One region of the Nonomuraea sp. NPDC049725 genome, then DNA from elsewhere that is predicted to be linked to it. Evidence: predicted binding sites of a transcription regulator. Region 1 holds the regulator's gene; each other region holds the start of a gene.
What was found. Region 1 encodes HrcA, which represses chaperone genes, less so after heat shock. Its sites were predicted from a motif close to TTGGCACTCTCNNNNNGAGAGTGCCAA; they were not measured.

Region 2: the regulator HrcA is predicted to act here: its motif matches at 2,098-2,124, upstream of groES (co-chaperone GroES).
Region 3: the regulator HrcA is predicted to act here: its motif matches at 1,689-1,715, upstream of groL (chaperonin GroEL).

The regions. Positions count from the first base shown of each region.
Region 1 is NZ_JBFANJ010000008.1:214,455-219,757, forward strand. It holds gene dnaJ (molecular chaperone DnaJ) at 1-908, opposite strand, end outside; gene hrcA (heat-inducible transcriptional repressor HrcA) at 920-1,939, opposite strand; gene AB0J53_RS22435 (hypothetical protein) at 2,088-2,795, shown strand; gene AB0J53_RS22440 (DUF3097 domain-containing protein) at 2,814-3,626, shown strand; gene hemW (radical SAM family heme chaperone HemW) at 3,641-4,861, opposite strand; gene AB0J53_RS22450 (glycoside hydrolase family 18 protein) at 4,970-5,303, shown strand, end outside.
Region 2 is NZ_JBFANJ010000006.1:431,800-437,102, reverse strand. It holds gene AB0J53_RS18980 (class I SAM-dependent methyltransferase) at 1-553, opposite strand, end outside; gene AB0J53_RS18975 (MarR family transcriptional regulator) at 587-1,084, opposite strand; gene AB0J53_RS18970 (NAD-dependent epimerase/dehydratase family protein) at 1,155-2,039, shown strand; gene groES (co-chaperone GroES) at 2,211-2,525, shown strand; gene groL (chaperonin GroEL) at 2,599-4,218, shown strand; gene AB0J53_RS18955 (sigma-70 family RNA polymerase sigma factor) at 4,510-5,145, shown strand; gene AB0J53_RS18950 (hypothetical protein) at 5,142-5,297, shown strand; gene AB0J53_RS18945 (DUF5319 domain-containing protein) at 5,258-5,303, opposite strand, start outside.
Region 3 is NZ_JBFANJ010000018.1:28,793-34,095, reverse strand. It holds gene groL (chaperonin GroEL) at 1-1,580, opposite strand, end outside; gene AB0J53_RS35935 (cold-shock protein) at 1,875-2,075, opposite strand; gene AB0J53_RS35930 (MoaD/ThiS family protein) at 2,323-2,598, opposite strand; gene thrC (threonine synthase) at 2,623-3,852, opposite strand; SAM riboswitch class I at 3,866-4,006, opposite strand; gene AB0J53_RS35920 (RNA polymerase sigma factor) at 4,092-4,646, opposite strand; gene AB0J53_RS35915 (trehalose-6-phosphate synthase) at 4,713-5,303, shown strand, end outside.

The DNA of each region.
Region 1 (5,303 bases):
GACTGGGTGCCGGGCCGCACGTCGACCTCCTCCGGGCCGTCGAGCGTCTCGACGGACAGGATGGTGCCGAGCGCGGCCGCCGTCATCGGGATCTGGACCGTGCAGTGCAGGTCGTCGCCGCGCCGCTCGAAGATCTCGTGCGGCTTCTCGGCGATCTCCAGGAACAGGTCGCCGGGCGGGCCGCCGCCGGGGCCGACCTCGCCCTCGCCGGCGAGCTGGATGTGGGTGCCGTCCTCGACGCCGGCCGGGATCCGGACCTTGATCGTGCGGCGGGTGCGCACCCGGCCGTCGCCGGAGCACTCCTGGCACGGGTGGCGGATGATGCTGCCGAAGCCGCCGCACTGCGGGCACGGCCGCGAGGTCATGACCTGGCCCAGGAACGAGCGGGTGACCTGGGAGATCTCGCCGCGCCCGTTGCACATGTCGCAGGTGTCGGGGTGGGTGCCCTGGGCGGTGCCGGCGCCCTGGCACACCTCACAGGTGACGGCCGTGTCGACGACGAGCTCACGGGTGGTGCCGAACGCGGTCTCGCGCAGGTCGAGCTCGACCCGGATGGTCGCGTTGCGGCCGCGCCTGGCGCGCGAACGGGGGCCGCGCGTGCCGCCGGCGGTGCCGAAGAAGGCGTCCATGATGTCGCTGAACGGGAACCCGGCGCCGAACCCGCCGGCGCCCGCACCCGCGCCGCCGCCGCCGAACGGGTCGCCGCCGAGGTCGTACATCTGGCGCTTGCTCGGGTCGGACAGCACCTCGTAGGCCTGCGTGATCTCCTTGAACCGCTCCTGGGTGGCGGGATCGGGATTCACGTCAGGGTGCAGCTCGCGGGCCAGCCGGCGGTAGGCCTTCTTGATCTCGTCCTGACTGGCGTCACGGCGCACCCCGAGGGTGGCGTAGTAGTCGCTGTTTGCCACTTATCGACCTCTTAAGATGCAGCCAGGATCTGGCTGACGTAGCGTGCCACCGCGCGTACGGCGCCCATCGTCACGGGGTAGTCCATCCTCGTGGGGCCCAGCACGCCGAGCCGGGCCAGTTGGTTGTCGCCTTGACCGTATCCCGTGGCGACGATGGACGTGCCCCGCAGTCCGGTATAGGCGTTCTCGGAACCGATGCGCACGGTGAGAGCGGACGGGGTGTCTGTGGTTGTCTCGCCGAGCAGCCGCATGAGCACGACCTGTTCCTCCAGCGCCTCCAGCACGTCGCGCAGGCCGACGCTGAAGTCGGCGCCGGCGAGGTTGGCCGCGCCGGCGAACACGATCTTCTCGTCGTGCCGCTCGACGAGCGTTTCGAGCAGGACCGACAGGATCGTCGCCACCACCGGCCGGTCCTCGACCGGCAGCCGCTCGGGCAGGTCGGACACCAGCTCCGGCACGCTGGCCAGGCCGCAGCCGTCGAGACAGGCGTTGAGCACCGCACGCAGGTGCGCGATGCGGGTGTCCTCCACCACCTCGGGCAGCTCGATCACGCGCTGCTCGACGCGGCCGGTGTTGGTGATCAGGACGAGCATGACCCGCCGCTCGGCGAGCGGGACCAGCTCGACGTGCCGGACCGTGGAACGGGTCAGGGTCGGATACTGCACGACGGCGACCTGCCTGGTGAGCTGCGCGAGCAGCCGCACCGTGCGGGTCACCACGTCGTCGAGGTCGACCGCGCCCGCCAGGAAGGTCTCGATCGCCCGGCGCTCCGCTCCGGAGAGCGGCTTGACCTGCGAGAGCCTGTCGACGAACAGGCGATAACCCTTGTCCGTCGGCACTCGGCCCGCGCTGGTGTGCGGCTGGGTGATGTAGCCCTCCTCCTCCAGCGCGGCCATGTCGTTGCGGACCGTCGCCGGGGAGACCTTGAGGTTGTGGCGCTCGGCGAGCGCCTTCGAGCCGACGGGTTCGTTGGTCGACACGTAGTCTTCGACAATGGCGCGGAGCACCGCGAGTTTACGATCGTCGAGCACGTGCGCACCTCCTACCGCTGCCTTTAGGGGAAACGCCAGGTCTAGCACTCTGTGTTCCCGAGTGCCAAGTGTACGGCTCTCACCCACAAGGTGCGATAACGCCGGGGGCCCGATGACAAGCCGAATGCCAAGCCTCACACTTGCCGCCATGACGGACAATTCGCCGTACGGCCCGCCGCCTCCGCCGGGGCCGCAGCCGGGGACCCACCACCAGTATCCGCCCCCTCCCCCTGGTCAGCAGCCCTACTTCGCCCCGCCGCCGCCCCCGTACGGGCAGCAGTTCCCGCCTCCGTACGGGCAGCGGGTGGACCCGAAGGCGATCCGGCCCCGGCTGCGGTGGATCGGCGTCGCATGGGGCGTGGCGGCCGTGTGCGTGCTGGCCGCCGGGGCGCTGTTCGTGAGCAGCCTGTTCAGCACGGTGGCGAACGTGGCGCCGAGCCGCACGTTCGCCGCCGGCGAGACGGTCGCGGCCACGCTCGACCCGGCCGACGGCCCCGCCCTCTACCTCGCCTCCGACGGCCCGGTCAGCTACGACTGCCAGATCTCCGGCGGCGCCACGCTCATCGCGCCCTCCGGCACGACCACGCTCACCGTCGACGGCACCCGCTGGGAGCAGATCGCGCTGGTCAACGCGCCGTCGGCGGGCCAGTACCAGGTCACCTGCGCCACCCAGCAGCAGTCGGACGCCCGGTTCGGCATCGGCACGGGCGTGCTCGGCGCGGCGGCCGGGGTCGTGGGCGGCGCGGCGGTGGCCGCGATCGTGGCCGCGATCGGCGTGCTCGCGGCGGCCTTCGTGACGATCGTGGTCGTGATACGACGCAGCGGGCACCGCAAGCGCCTCGCGGCGGGCGGGTGATTTGCTACGGTCCCCGGTGTGTACGACGGTGATGTTCTCGCGGGAAACTGGCGGCGCCCGGGCAAGGGCAAGATCCCGCAGGTGCCGGCCGAGCCGGACCTGGTGGTGGAGGACGCCGACAGCGGCTTCTGCGGCGCTGTGGTGGCCTGCGACAAGGAGGCCGTCACGCTGGAGGACCGCTTCGGCAGGCGCCGGCTGTTCCCGCTCGCGCCCGCCGCGTTCCTGCTGGAGGGCAAGGTCGTGACGCTCGTGCGGCCCCAGGCCGCCGCTCCCCGGGCGCCCCGGCGCAGCGCCTCGGGCTCGATCGCCGTGGAGGGGCTGCGGGCCAGGGTGGCCCGCGAGAGCCGCATCTACGTCGAGGGCGTGCACGACGCCGCCCTGGTGGAGAAGATCTGGGGTCACGACCTGCGGGTCGAGGGCGTCGTCGTCGAGTACCTGGAGGGCGTCGACGACCTGCCGGCGATCGTCGAGGAGTTCGCGCCCGAGCCGGGGCGGCGGCTGGGCGTGCTGGTCGACCATCTGGTGCCGGGCTCCAAGGAGAGCCGCATCGCCGCCCAGGTCACCTCGCCGCACGTGCTCGTGGTCGGGCACCCGTACGTGGACATCTGGCAGGCGGTCAAGCCGTCGGCCGTGGGTATCGCGGCCTGGCCGGACGTGCCGCGCGGGGTGCCGTGGAAGGAGGGCGTGATCGCCGCCCTGGGCTGGCGCGGCGAGCCGGCCGACGCCTGGCGGCGCATCCTCGGCTCCGTCTCGACCTACGCCGATCTGGAGCCCGAGCTGCTCGGCCGGGTCGAGGAGCTGATCGACTTCGTCACCGGGGCAGCCTCGTGAGCGCGGCGGCCTGATCAGCTCAGGATGTCGCGGACCAGGGCGTCGGCGAGCAGGCGGCCCCGCAGGGTGAGCACCATGCGGCCGGACTTGAACGCCTCCGGCTCCAGGAGCCCGTCGGCCAGCGCGGCGGCCACGTGGGTGCGGCCCGTGGGCGGCACGTCCGCCAGCGGGTAGCCGGACGCGAGCCGGAGCTCCAGCATGAGGCGTTCGGTCGCCCGGTCCTCGCCGGTGAGCTCCTCGCGGGCGTGCGCGGGCGACAGGCCCTCCGCCAGGCGCTGCGCGTAGGGGGCGGGGTGCTTGACGTTCCACCAGCGGGTGCCGCCGACGTGGCTGTGGGCGCCGGGCCCGGCGGCCCACCAGTCGCCGCCGGTCCAGTAGAGCAGGTTGTGGCGGCACCGGGCGTCGTCGGAGGTCGCCCAGTTGGACACCTCGTACCAGCGGAACCCGGCCTCGGCCAGCATCTCGTCGGCGATCACGTAGCGGTCGGCGGCCACGTCGTCGTCGGGCATCGGCAGCTCGCCGCGCCGGATGCGGGCGGCCAGGCGGGTGCCGTCCTCGACGATCAGCGAATAGGCCGACACGTGGTCGGGCTCGGCCTCGACGGCGGCGGCCAGCGAGGCGCGCCAGTCGTCGTCGCTCTCCCCCGGCGTGCTGTAGATCAGGTCCAGGTTGACATGGTCGAACCCGGCCTTCCTGGCCTCCAGCACCGCCTGCCCGGCCCGGCCGGGGGTGTGCTGGCGGTCGAGCACGTGCAGGACGTGGTCGCGGGCGCTCTGCATGCCGAAGCTGACCCGGTTGAAGCCGCCTTCCCGGAGCCTCTCCAGGTATTTCGGGTCGACGGACTCGGGGTTCGCCTCGGTCGTCACCTCGGCCCCGGGCGCCAGGCCGAACTCCGCGCCGATGGCCGCCAGGATCCTCGACAGGTCCTCGGCGGGCAGCAGCGTGGGCGTGCCGCCGCCGAAGAACACCGTCTCGACCGGCAGCTCGGCGTCACCGAGCACGCGGCGGGCGAGCCGGATCTCCTCCACCACCGTGGCCGCGTAGTCGGCGCGCGAGGCGCCGGGGCCCAGCTCGGCGGCGGTGTAGGTGTTGAAGTCGCAGTAGCCGCAGCGGGTCACGCAGAACGGCACGTGCACGTAGAAGCCGAACGGGCGCTCGCCGAGCCCCCGCAGGGCGCTCTCGGGCAGCTCGCCCGAGGCGGGCGCGGGGTCTCCGTCTGGCAGCGTCGATGGCACGTCTCCAGTGTGCCCGCTGCCATTGACTGCCTGATCCCCTGGCCCTACGATCCGGGACAACTTACAGGAAAGTTTCCTATAAGTTGCGTGCCCCGGGAGGCGCCCCCCGTGAAGAGAATCCTCATCGCTCTCTCGTCGCTCTTAGTCGCCCTCACCGCGATCGCCGTGCCCGCCCAGGCGGAGAACGACCGCTACAAGCGAGTCGCGTACTTCATCCAATGGGGCGTCTACGGGCGCAACTATCACGTCAAGGACATGGACGTCAGCGGCGCCGCCGCCAAGCTCACGCACGTCAACTACGCGTTCGGCTTCGTCAACGCCGAAGGCGCCTGCTACTCCGCGGACCCGTGGGCCGACTGGCAGCGCCCGGTGCCGGCCGAGCAGAGCGTAGACGGCGTCGCCGACGAGCCCGGCCAGGCCCTGAACGGCAACCTCAACCAGC
Region 2 (5,303 bases), on a different contig from region 1:
AGGACATCGGGTCGAACGTGCGGCCCCGCGAGCCGCGCCTGGCCGGGTCGGCGAACAGCACGTCGTGGTCCTCGGGCCGCACGGTCGCGGCGTCGGCCACCCGCACGGTGACGCGCTCGCCCAGGCCGAGCGCGTCGGCGTTGGCGCGGGCGACGGCGGCGGTCAGCGGGTCGGCGTCGACGGCCTCGACCGTGCGGCCCGCGCGGGCCAGCGCCAGGAAGTCGCCGCCGATGCCGCAGCAGGCGTCGGCGACGCGCGGCCCGGCGCCGCACTCGGCCAGGCGGCGGGCCCGGTGTTCGGCGACCTCGGCGCGGGTGGACTGTTCGAGGCCGTGCGGGGTGAAGAACATGCGCGCCGCGTCGGCGCCGAACTTGGCGGCGGCCCGCTCGCGCAGCCCCGCCTGGGTGAGCGCCGCCGAGGTCAGGGCGGCGTCGTAGGTGCGGCGCAGCCGGGTGGCCGCCGCGACCGGGTCGGCGCCGGCGAGCTCCTCCGCCTCGGCCAGCGCCCGCAGGCCGCGCGGTGTCAGCAGCTCGGTGAAGGCGTCCAGGTCCACGACGTACGACGGTAGTGCACGCGGCGGGCCGGCTCAGAGATCGGTGTCGCGCAGGGAGACGAGCAGCTTGCGCAGCAGCCCGGCCAGGGCGGCGCGCTCGTCGTCGTCGAGCCCGGCCAGCAGGTCGCGCTCGTTGTCGAGATGCCCCTCCAGCACGTCGTCGACCAGGCGCAGCCCCTCGGGAGTGAGCGAGACCAGGATCATGCGGCGGTTTCCCGGCGCCGGCCGGCGGTCGACCAGGCCGCGCTCGACCAGGCGGTCCATGCGGTTGGTGAGCGCGCCGGGGCTGACCATCGCGGAGGAGGACAGGTCCTTCATGCACATGGTGTGGCTCTCGCCGCTGCGCAGCAGCGTGGCCAGCATGTCGAACTCCCAGGGCTCCAGGCCGCGCCCGGCCAGGAACTCCTTCACGCCGCGTTCGAGCAGGCGCGACAGGCGGGAGACCCGGCCGACGACGCCCATGGGCGAGGCGTCCAGGCCGGGGCGGGCCCGCGCCCACTGTCCGAGGATCACGTCGACGGCGTCTTCCATGCGTCCGACGATATCAAAAACTTCGACGTTGAAATTTTGGGGGAGCCGCGCTAGTTTCCTGGGTGTCGAAGTGTTCAACGTCGAAGTGTTCGAGGTGGAAGACATGAAGGTGCTGGTGCTGGGCGCGACGGGCTACATCGGCGGGGTGCTGGTCGAGCGGCTGATCGAGCGCGGCCACGAGGTCGCGGCGCTGGTGCGGCCGTCGGCCGACGGGAGCAGGCGGGTGCCCGGGGTGGCCGACGAGCGCCACGGCGACCTGGCGGACCCGGCGTCGGTCGCCGCCGCGCTGACCGCCGACGTCGACGCCGTGGTGCACGCCGCCGAGCTGACCGGCGACCGGGAGACCGACCTGGCCTCCGTCGGCGCGCTCGCCGCCTCCGGGAAGCGGGTGACGTACGTGAGCGGGGTCTGGGTGCTCGGCGAGGTGGACGGCGGGGACGAGGAGAGCCCGGCCGACCCCGTCCCGCTGGTCGCCTACCGCGACCAGGTCGAGCGGCTCGTGCTCGACGGCGGCGGGTCGGTGGTCCGGCCGGGCGTCGTCCACGGCCGGGGCGGCGGCATCCCCGCGCTGCTGCGCGAGCAGGCGGCCCGGCGCGGCACGGGCGTGTACGTGACCGCCGGGGGAGTGCCCGCCTGGACGGCCGTGCACGTGGACGACCTGGCGGACCTGCTCGTCGCGGTCGTGGAGAAGGGGGAGGCGCGGATCTACCACGCCATCGCCGAGGAGGGCGTGCCCGTGGACGCCGTCGCCGAGGCGGCCGGTGTGGCGGCCGGCGTGGGCGCCGCCGCGGAGCCGTGGCCGCTCGCGGAGGCCGCCGGGGTGCTGGGGGAGGGATTCGCCCAGGCCCTCGCGCTCAGCCAGCGCATCGGCGCGTCGCGCACCCGGGCGGCCCTGGGCTGGAACCCCGGCCGGGCCGGGATCGTGGCCGACCTGGCGGAAGGCTCCTACGCCTGATCGCCCAGAGCTGACGCGTTCGTGTTGACTGTCAAGCCCCTCTTGCATATGTTTCCTGTTGGCACTCTCCCCTTGAGAGTGCCAACTGTGCGACGAGGCAGGTCTGGCACCCGCGACGGCAGGCCCCGCTGGTCGCCTCTTCTGATCATTCAAATCTGAAGGGGAGGTCCGATCGTGACGACCGCCACCAAGGTTCCCGTTAAGCCGCTCGGCGACCGCATCGTGGTTCAGCCGCTTGAGGCAGAGCAGACCACCGCTTCCGGCCTGGTCATCCCTGACACCGCCAAGGAGAAGCCGCAGGAGGGCAAGGTCCTCGCGGTGGGCCCGGGCAACTGGGACGAGGACGGCGACAAGCGGATTCCGCTCGACGTCTCCGAGGGCGACATCGTCCTCTACAGCAAGTACGGCGGCACCGAGGTCAAGTACGGCGGCGAGGAGTACCTCGTGCTCTCCGCCCGCGACGTTCTCGCGATCATCGAGAAGTAAGCCGGTCGTGTCGGGCCCCGGGCGCTCCCAAGGCGGCCGGGGCTTTCGACGCTAGGAGAGGACTTTCAGCAAAATGGCGAAGATTCTGGAGTTCGACGAGGACGCCCGCCGCGCGCTTGAGCGCGGAGTCAACGCCCTCGCGGACGCCGTGAAGGTTACCCTCGGCCCGCGTGGCCGCAACGTCGTCATCGACAAGAAGTTCGGTGCTCCGACGATCACCAACGACGGTGTCACCATCGCTCGCGAGGTCGAGCTGGAGGACCGTTACGAGAACCTCGGCGCCCAGCTCGCCAAGGAAGTTGCCACCAAGACCAACGACATCGCGGGTGACGGCACCACCACCGCGACCGTCCTGGCCCAGGCCATGGTCCGCGAGGGCCTGCGCAACGTGGCGGCCGGCGCCTCGCCGCTGTCGCTCAAGCGCGGCATCGACAAGGCCGCCAAGGACGTCAGTGACAGGCTGCTCGCCTCGGCCATCCCGGTCGAGGACAAGAAGGCCATCGCCGACGTGGCGACGATCTCCGCCCAGGACGCCAAGATCGGCGACCTGATCGCCGAGGCGTTCGACAAGGTCGGCAAGGACGGCGTGCTGACCGTCGAAGAGTCCAACGCCATGGGCATGGAGCTCGAGTTCACCGAGGGCCTGCAGTTCGACAAGGGTTACCTGTCGGCCTACATGGTGACCGACTCCGAGCGGATGGAGTCCGTCCTGGAGGACGCCTACATCCTGCTCACCCAGGGCAAGGTCTCCTCCATCGCGGACTTCCTGCCGCTGCTGGAGCAGATCGCCCAGACGAAGAAGCCGCTGCTCGTGGTCGCCGAGGACGTCGAGGGCGAGGCCCTGGCCGTCCTGGTCACCAACAAGATCCGCGGCACCTTCACCTCCGTCGCCGTCAAGGCTCCGGGCTTCGGCGACCGCCGCAAGGCGATGCTGCAGGACATGGCCATCCTCACCGGCGGCCAGGTCGTCAGCGAGGAGGTCGGCCTCAAGCTGGAGAACGTCGGCCTGGAGGTGCTCGGCACCGCCCGCCGCATCGTCGTCACCAAGGACGCCACGACCATCGTCGACGGCGCCGGCGACCCTGCCGCGATCGAGGACCGGGTCAAGGAGATCAAGCTCGCCATCGAGCAGTCCGACTCCGACTGGGACCGCGAGAAGCTCCAGGAGCGCCTGGCCAAGCTCGCGGGCGGCGTGTGCGTGCTGCGCGTCGGCGCGGCCACCGAGGTGGAGCTCAAGGAGAAGAAGCACCGCCTCGAGGACGCGATCTCCGCGACGCGCGCCGCGATCGAGGAGGGCATCGTCTCCGGCGGCGGCTCCGCGCTGATCCACGTCTCCAAGGACCTCGACGACCTCGGCCTGACGGGCGACGAGGCGACCGGTGTCAACATCGTGCGCCGCGCGCTGGTCGAGCCGGCCCGCTGGATCGCCGAGAACGCCGGCCTGGAGGGCTACGTCGTCACCCACAAGGTGGCGGAGCTCCCCGCGGGCCACGGCCTCAACGCGGCCACCGGCGAGTACGGCGACCTGCTCGCGCAGGGCGTCAACGACCCGGTCAAGGTCACCCGCTCGGCGGTGCAGAACGCGGCGTCGATCGCGGGCATGCTGCTGACCACAGAGGCCCTCGTGGTGGACAAGCCCGAGGAGGAGGCCCCGGCCGGCGGCCAGGGTCACGGCCACGGGCACGGCCACTAGGGTTCGCCTGTAACGCGCTTCGGCCCGCACCGGATTCCGGTGCGGGCCGTTTCGTTGTTTGTAGCGCTATGTCACATTTTTCTGTGAAATATTGTTTATCTGAGTAAACCTGGAGTGCGGGTTAAGCGTCCGTGGTCTGACGAATGTCGTGCCATTTGGCTTATAACGTGAAACAATCTGCCAGGCATAAAGGCTTAGTGTTGTCACTCGATTACTATCGGTTATCGTCGCTTCAATGTGACCAATCCGTAGCCGTTCGCCATGACGACAGGCCGGAGCGGGCCGGGCATCATGCCTAACGTGAGCGAGGGAAGCGTCGCCGACGCCAAAATTGGGGTAAGGCTCGCGTCGAGACTTCCGGCACGGACGGATGACTCCGACCTAAGAGAACTGACGAGCCTCGCGGTGCAGGGAGATCGCAGTGCGATCGAATCCTTGCTCGGCGAGTTGCGTCCGATGGTGGTGCGCTATTGCCGCGCCAGGCTGGGCCGCGTTTCGGGGCAATATCACATTGCCGACGACGTGGCCCAGGAGGTGTGCATCGCGGTCCTGTCCGCGCTGCCGCGATACCGCGACATGGGGCGGCCGTTCGCGTCGTTCGTCTTCGGGATCGCCTCGCACAAGGTGGCCGACGCGCTGCGCAGCTCCGTGCGCTCGGCCGTGCCGACCCAGGATCTCCCCGACGGGCCCGACGACGGGCCGGGGCCGGAGGAGACCGTCGTCCGCTACATCGAGGTCGAGCACGCCCGCAGGCTGCTCGCCCGGCTGCCGCCCAACCAGCGCGAGCTGCTGCTGTTGCGGGTGGTGTCGGGGCTGTCGGCCGAGGAGACCGGTAATGTACTCGGCATGTCACCAGGTGCCGTACGCGTCGCCCAGCACCGGGCGCTGGCCAGGCTGAGGCAGATGGCCGAGCTGGAGTCGGCTTGACCCCTGAGGAAGAGAGCGACGCGCTGCTCGACGCGCTCGCGGCCGGTGAGCTGCCCGACAGCGGCGACCCGGCCGCCCGGGTGCTCGCGGCCCTGGTCGGCGACGTGCTCGATCAGCGGCGTTCCTCCGTGTCGATGACGCCGTCGACGTAGCCTCGC
Region 3 (5,303 bases), on a different contig from region 1:
GTCTTCTCGGGCTTCTCGGCGATGACGGCCTCGGTGGTGAGGAAGAGCGCCGCGATGGAGGCGGCGTTCTGCAGCGCCGAGCGCGTCACCTTGGCCGGGTCGAGGATGCCCGACTCGAACATGTTGACGTACTCGCCGGTGGCCGCGTTGAGGCCCTCACCCGGGGTGAGGTTGCGCACGCGCTCGACCACGACGCCGCCCTCGAGGCCGGCGTTGACCGCGATCTGCTTGAGCGGCTCCTCCAGGGCCTTGCGGACGATCGCGGCACCGGTGGCCTCGTCGCCGGTCAGCTCCAGCTTGTCGAAGGCCTTGGCGCCGGCCTGCAGCAGCGCCACGCCACCACCGGGGACGATGCCCTCCTCGACGGCCGCCTTGGCGTTGCGCACGGCGTCCTCGATGCGGTGCTTGCGCTCCTTGAGCTCGACCTCGGTGGCCGCGCCCGCCTTGATGACGGCGACGCCACCGGCGAGCTTGGCCAGGCGCTCCTGGAGCTTCTCGCGGTCGTAGTCGGAGTCCGTGCGCTCGATCTCGGCGCGGATCTCGTTCACGCGGCCGCTGATCGCGTCGGCGTCACCGGCGCCGTCGACGATCGTGGTCTCGTCCTTGGTGACGACGACCTTGCGGGCGCGGCCGAGCAGGTCGAGGGTGGCGTTCTCGAGCTTGAGACCGACCTCCTCGGCGATGACCTGACCACCGGTGAGGATGGCGATGTCGCCGAGCATGGCCTTGCGGCGGTCACCGAAGCCCGGGGCCTTGACGGCCACGGAGCGGAACAGGCCGCGGATCTTGTTGACCACGAGGGTGGCCAGGGCCTCGCCCTCGATGTCCTCGGCGATGATGAGGAGCGGCTTGCCGGACTGCACGACCTTGTCGAGCAGCGGCAGCAGGTCCTTGTTGGCCGAGACCTTCGAGTTGACGATGAGGATGTACGGGTCCTCGAGCACGGCCTCCATACGGTCGGAGTCCGTCACGAAGTACATCGACGTCATGCCCTTGTCGAAGCGCATGCCCTCGGTGAGCTCGAGCTCGAGGCCGAAGGTGTTGCTCTCCTCGACGGTGATGACGCCTTCCTTGCCGACCTTGTCCATCGCCTCGGCGATGAGCGAGCCGATCTCGGGGTCGGCGGCGGAGATGGAGGCGGTGGAGGCGATCTGCTCCTTGGTCTCCACGTCCTTGGCCAGCTTGGACAGCTCCTCGCTGACCCGCTCGACCGCGGACTCGATGCCCTTCTTCAGAGCCATCGGGTTCGCGCCGGCGGCCACGTTGCGCAGGCCCTCACGGACGAGCGCCTGGGCGAGCACGGTGGCGGTGGTGGTGCCGTCGCCCGCGACGTCGTCCGTCTTCTTGGCGACTTCCTTGACCAGCTCGGCGCCGATCTTCTCCCACGGGTCCTCGAGCTCGATCTCCTTGGCGATGGAGACACCGTCGTTGGTGATCGTGGGGGCGCCCCACTTCTTCTCCAGCACGACGTTGCGGCCCTTGGGCCCCAGGGTCACCTTGACGGCGTCGGCGAGCTGGTTCATACCGCGCTCGAGACCGCGCCGGGCGTCCTCGTCAAACGCGATCATCTTGGCTGCCATAAGGCTAGACCTCCCAGACACAGGGTGGCTGCTGCGATCGAGCCGACGCCCGCGACGGCATGTGGGCCCGCAGCTCCTTCGGCGGACCCCATCGTCTCGATCCCAGGGTTGGCACTCTGCGACAGAGAGTGCCAACGAATTGTTTAGCACTCTACCCGGTCGAGTGCAAGCCGACAGCACCCCGCCCCAGGTCACGTCGGTACGGCGGGCCCGTGAGCCCGCCGTACGTGAGGGGACGAGAGGTGGCGGTTCGCACGTACTGCGCTGACGTGCGAGCCGCCGGTGCTCACCACGTCAGACCGAGCGGACGGACTCCGCCTGCGGTCCCTTCTGGCCCTGCGTGATCTCGAACTCGACCCGTTGGCCCTGCTCGAGAGACCGATACCCGTCCATCAAGATTGCCGAGTAATGGACGAATACATCCTTACCACCGTCTACCGCGATGAAGCCGTAGCCCTTGTCCGCGTTGAACCACTTGACGGTGCCCTGCGCCACTTCCGACTCCTCTTACTGGGCTCATAGATCCCGCCCATTCCTCCGCGAGACCCACAATCGCCTGACTAATGGATATCAGCCGTACGATCGCACTCGACCATACCTGTGGGAAGGCGTTTGGCAACAGAGTCAATCGGCAAATCGGGTATTTCACCTCACGCTAACTGGTTCAACCTTGTATTTCACAAAAGAGAAGGCGCCCACATGGGGCGCCTTCTAGAGGTTCGTTCTGGAGATCGGGGGGTTCTCAGCCGCCCGCGACCGCCGGGATGATGGAGATCTGAGTGCCCTCAGGGGCGGGAGTGTCGAGCCCCTCGGCGAAACGGACATCCTCTTCGCCAACGTAAACGTTGACAAAACGACGAATCTTGCCCGATTCATCAAGAATGCGCGCGCCGATGCCCGGGTAGTCGGAGTCGAGCTTGGCAAGCACGTCACGCAGCGTCGCGCCCTCTCCACTCACCTCCGCGTTACCGCCGGTGTAGGTGCGCAGGATGGTGGGAATCCGCACAGAAACGCTCATGGTAAATCTCGCCTTTCCTGGTTGTCAGACAGTCGCGCGGAACGCGTCGAGAGAGGGCCGGATCACGGCCGTGGGGGTGACGTCGGTGACCGCGTCGAGCGTCTTGAGCCCGTCACCGGTGTTGAGCACCACGGTTTCGGCCTCGGGGTCGAGCTGGCCGGTCTCGACGAGCTTCTTCAGCACCCCGACGGTCACACCGCCGGCCGTCTCGGCGAAGATGCCCTCGGTCGAGGCCAGCAGTTTGATCGCGGCGACGATCTCGGCGTCCGTGACGTCCTCCACCGCCCCGCCGGTGCGGCGCGCGATGTCGAGCACGTAGGGGCCGTCGGCGGGGTTGCCGATGGCCAGCGACTTGGCGATGGTGTCGGGCTTGACCGGCTGGACGACGTCGTGGCCGGCCTTGTAGGCGGCCGAGACCGGCGAGCAGCCGAGCGCCTGCGCCCCGAACACCTTGTACGGGCTGTCCTCGACCAGGCCGAGCTGGATGAGCTCCTTGAAGCCCTTGTCGATCTTGGTGAGCTGGGAGCCGGAGGCGATCGGGATGACGATCTGCTCGGGCAGCTTCCAGCCGAGCTGCTCGGCGATCTCGTAGGCGAGCGTCTTGGAGCCCTCGGCGTAGTAGGGCCGCAGGTTGACGTTGACGAATCCCCACTTGTCGCCCAGCGGGTCGCCGATGAGCTCCGAGCAGAACCGGTTGACCTCGTCGTAGGTGCCGTCGATGCCGATCAGCTTGCCGCCGAACACCCGGGCCATGGCGATCTTCGCCTGCTCCAGGTCGGCGGGGATGAAGACGCAGGCCTCCAGGCCGGCCCTGGCGGCGGCGGCCGTCACCGCGCCGGCCAGGTTGCCGGTGGAGGAGCACGACAGCGTGTGGAAGCCGAAGTTGCGGGCCGCCTCGACGGCGATGGCCACCACCCGGTCCTTGAAGGAGTGGGTGGGGTTGCCCGAGTCGTCCTTGACGTACAGGGACTTGATGCCCAGCGCCCGGCCCAGGTTGCCCGCCTTGACGAGCTTGGTCCAGCCGGGGTTCATGTTGGGCTTGGACGCGACGTCGACCGGCACCGGCAGCAGCGAGCGGTAGCGCCAGATGTTGGCCGGGCCCGACTCGATGTCGGCGCGGGTCACGTTCCCGAAGGAGTAGGCCGCCTCGAGCGGCCCGAAACACTCCAGGCAGGCGAAGCTGGGGCCCAGGGGGTAGCGGGTGCCGCACTCGCGGCAGGAGAGAGCGACGGCGGGACCGAAGTCGAGCGACATGAAGCGAGGCCTTCCCTCATCTTCGTCCGCGGCCACCCTGACCACGGACCGGAATTGGCACCCTGTCCCGGTCGGCCTCGCAGGTCGCGAGTCACAAGCCGGGAGGGTTGCCGGGGCTTCGCAGGGCCGGTCCCTCCACCCCTCTGGATGAGCAATATTCAGTTGGAGTTGCTGACTCGGACTCTACCCAATCCGAGCCGTGAACTGACCAGTCGTCTCACTCCGCGAGACAACCGGTCTCACCGATAGTCCTCGCCGAGCGCCGCCTGCACGTATTTGCGGGCCTGGTGGATGCGCGACTTGGCCGTGCCGAGCGGGATGTTGAGCTGCTCGGCCACCTCGCTGTAGTCGAGCTGGACGATGTCGCGCAGCACCAGGGCCTGCGCGAGGTCGGGCTTGTCGGCCTCCAGCGCCTCCATCGCGTCGAGCAGGTCGAGCCGCGACCCGGCGATCACGCTGACCCGCCGCACGTCGGGCTTCTGCATGGGCAGCTCGTCGGAGCTCTGCTCCGCCGCCCTGCGCTTCAGCGACCGGTAGGTGGTCCGCGCGCAGTTGGCGGTCACGATGTGCAGCCACGTGCTGAACCTGGCGCGCCCCTCGAACCGCCCGATGTTGCGGGCGACGGCCAGCAGGGTGTCCTGGGCCGCCTCCTCCGCGTCCTGGTGGTAGGGCAGGATGCGGGCGCAGTGCCGCAGCACGTCCGGCTCGATCCGGCGCAGGAGCTCGCCGAGTGCGCGATGATCTCCTACGGCGGCCGAGCGGGCGAGTTCTTCGGTTGCCTCATCTAGCGCCATAGCTGGGATCCTAAGGTCGGGAGACACCTCCGTGACATCTCCTCGTCGTAACTCCTGGGAGCGTCGATGAACAGCGTCCTGCTCGCCTCCAACAGAGGCCCGGTCTCGTTCACCGTCTCCGACGACGGCGAGCTGACGATGAGACGCGGCGGCGGCGGCCTGGTGTCCGGCTTGTCCGGAGTCGCCCGGGACGCGGGCGTGCTGTGGGTATGCGCGGCGCTGTCCGACGGCGACCGCAGCGCGGTGCGGCAGGCCCCCGGCGGCCGGCTCGACCAGGCGGGCTACGACACCGGGGCGCTGCGGATGCTCGACATCGCGCCGGCCACCTTCCACCGCGCCTACAACTCGATCGCCAACTCGACGCTCTGGTTCGTCAACCATCTGCTCTACGACATCCCCAACGCGCCGGTGTTCGGCACCAGGTTCCAGCGCGACTGGGAGTCCTACCGCGACTACAACGGCGCGTTCGCGCTGGCGCTGGCCGAGGAGGCGGGCCACGGGGCGCGGGTGATGGTGCAGGACTACCACCTGACGCTGACCCCGGCGATGCTCCGGGCCGAGCGGCCCGACCTGCGCATCGCCCACTTCAGCCACACGCCGTGGGCGCCGCCCGAATACTTCTCGCTGCTGCCCGACGAGGTGGCCCGCGAGGTCCTG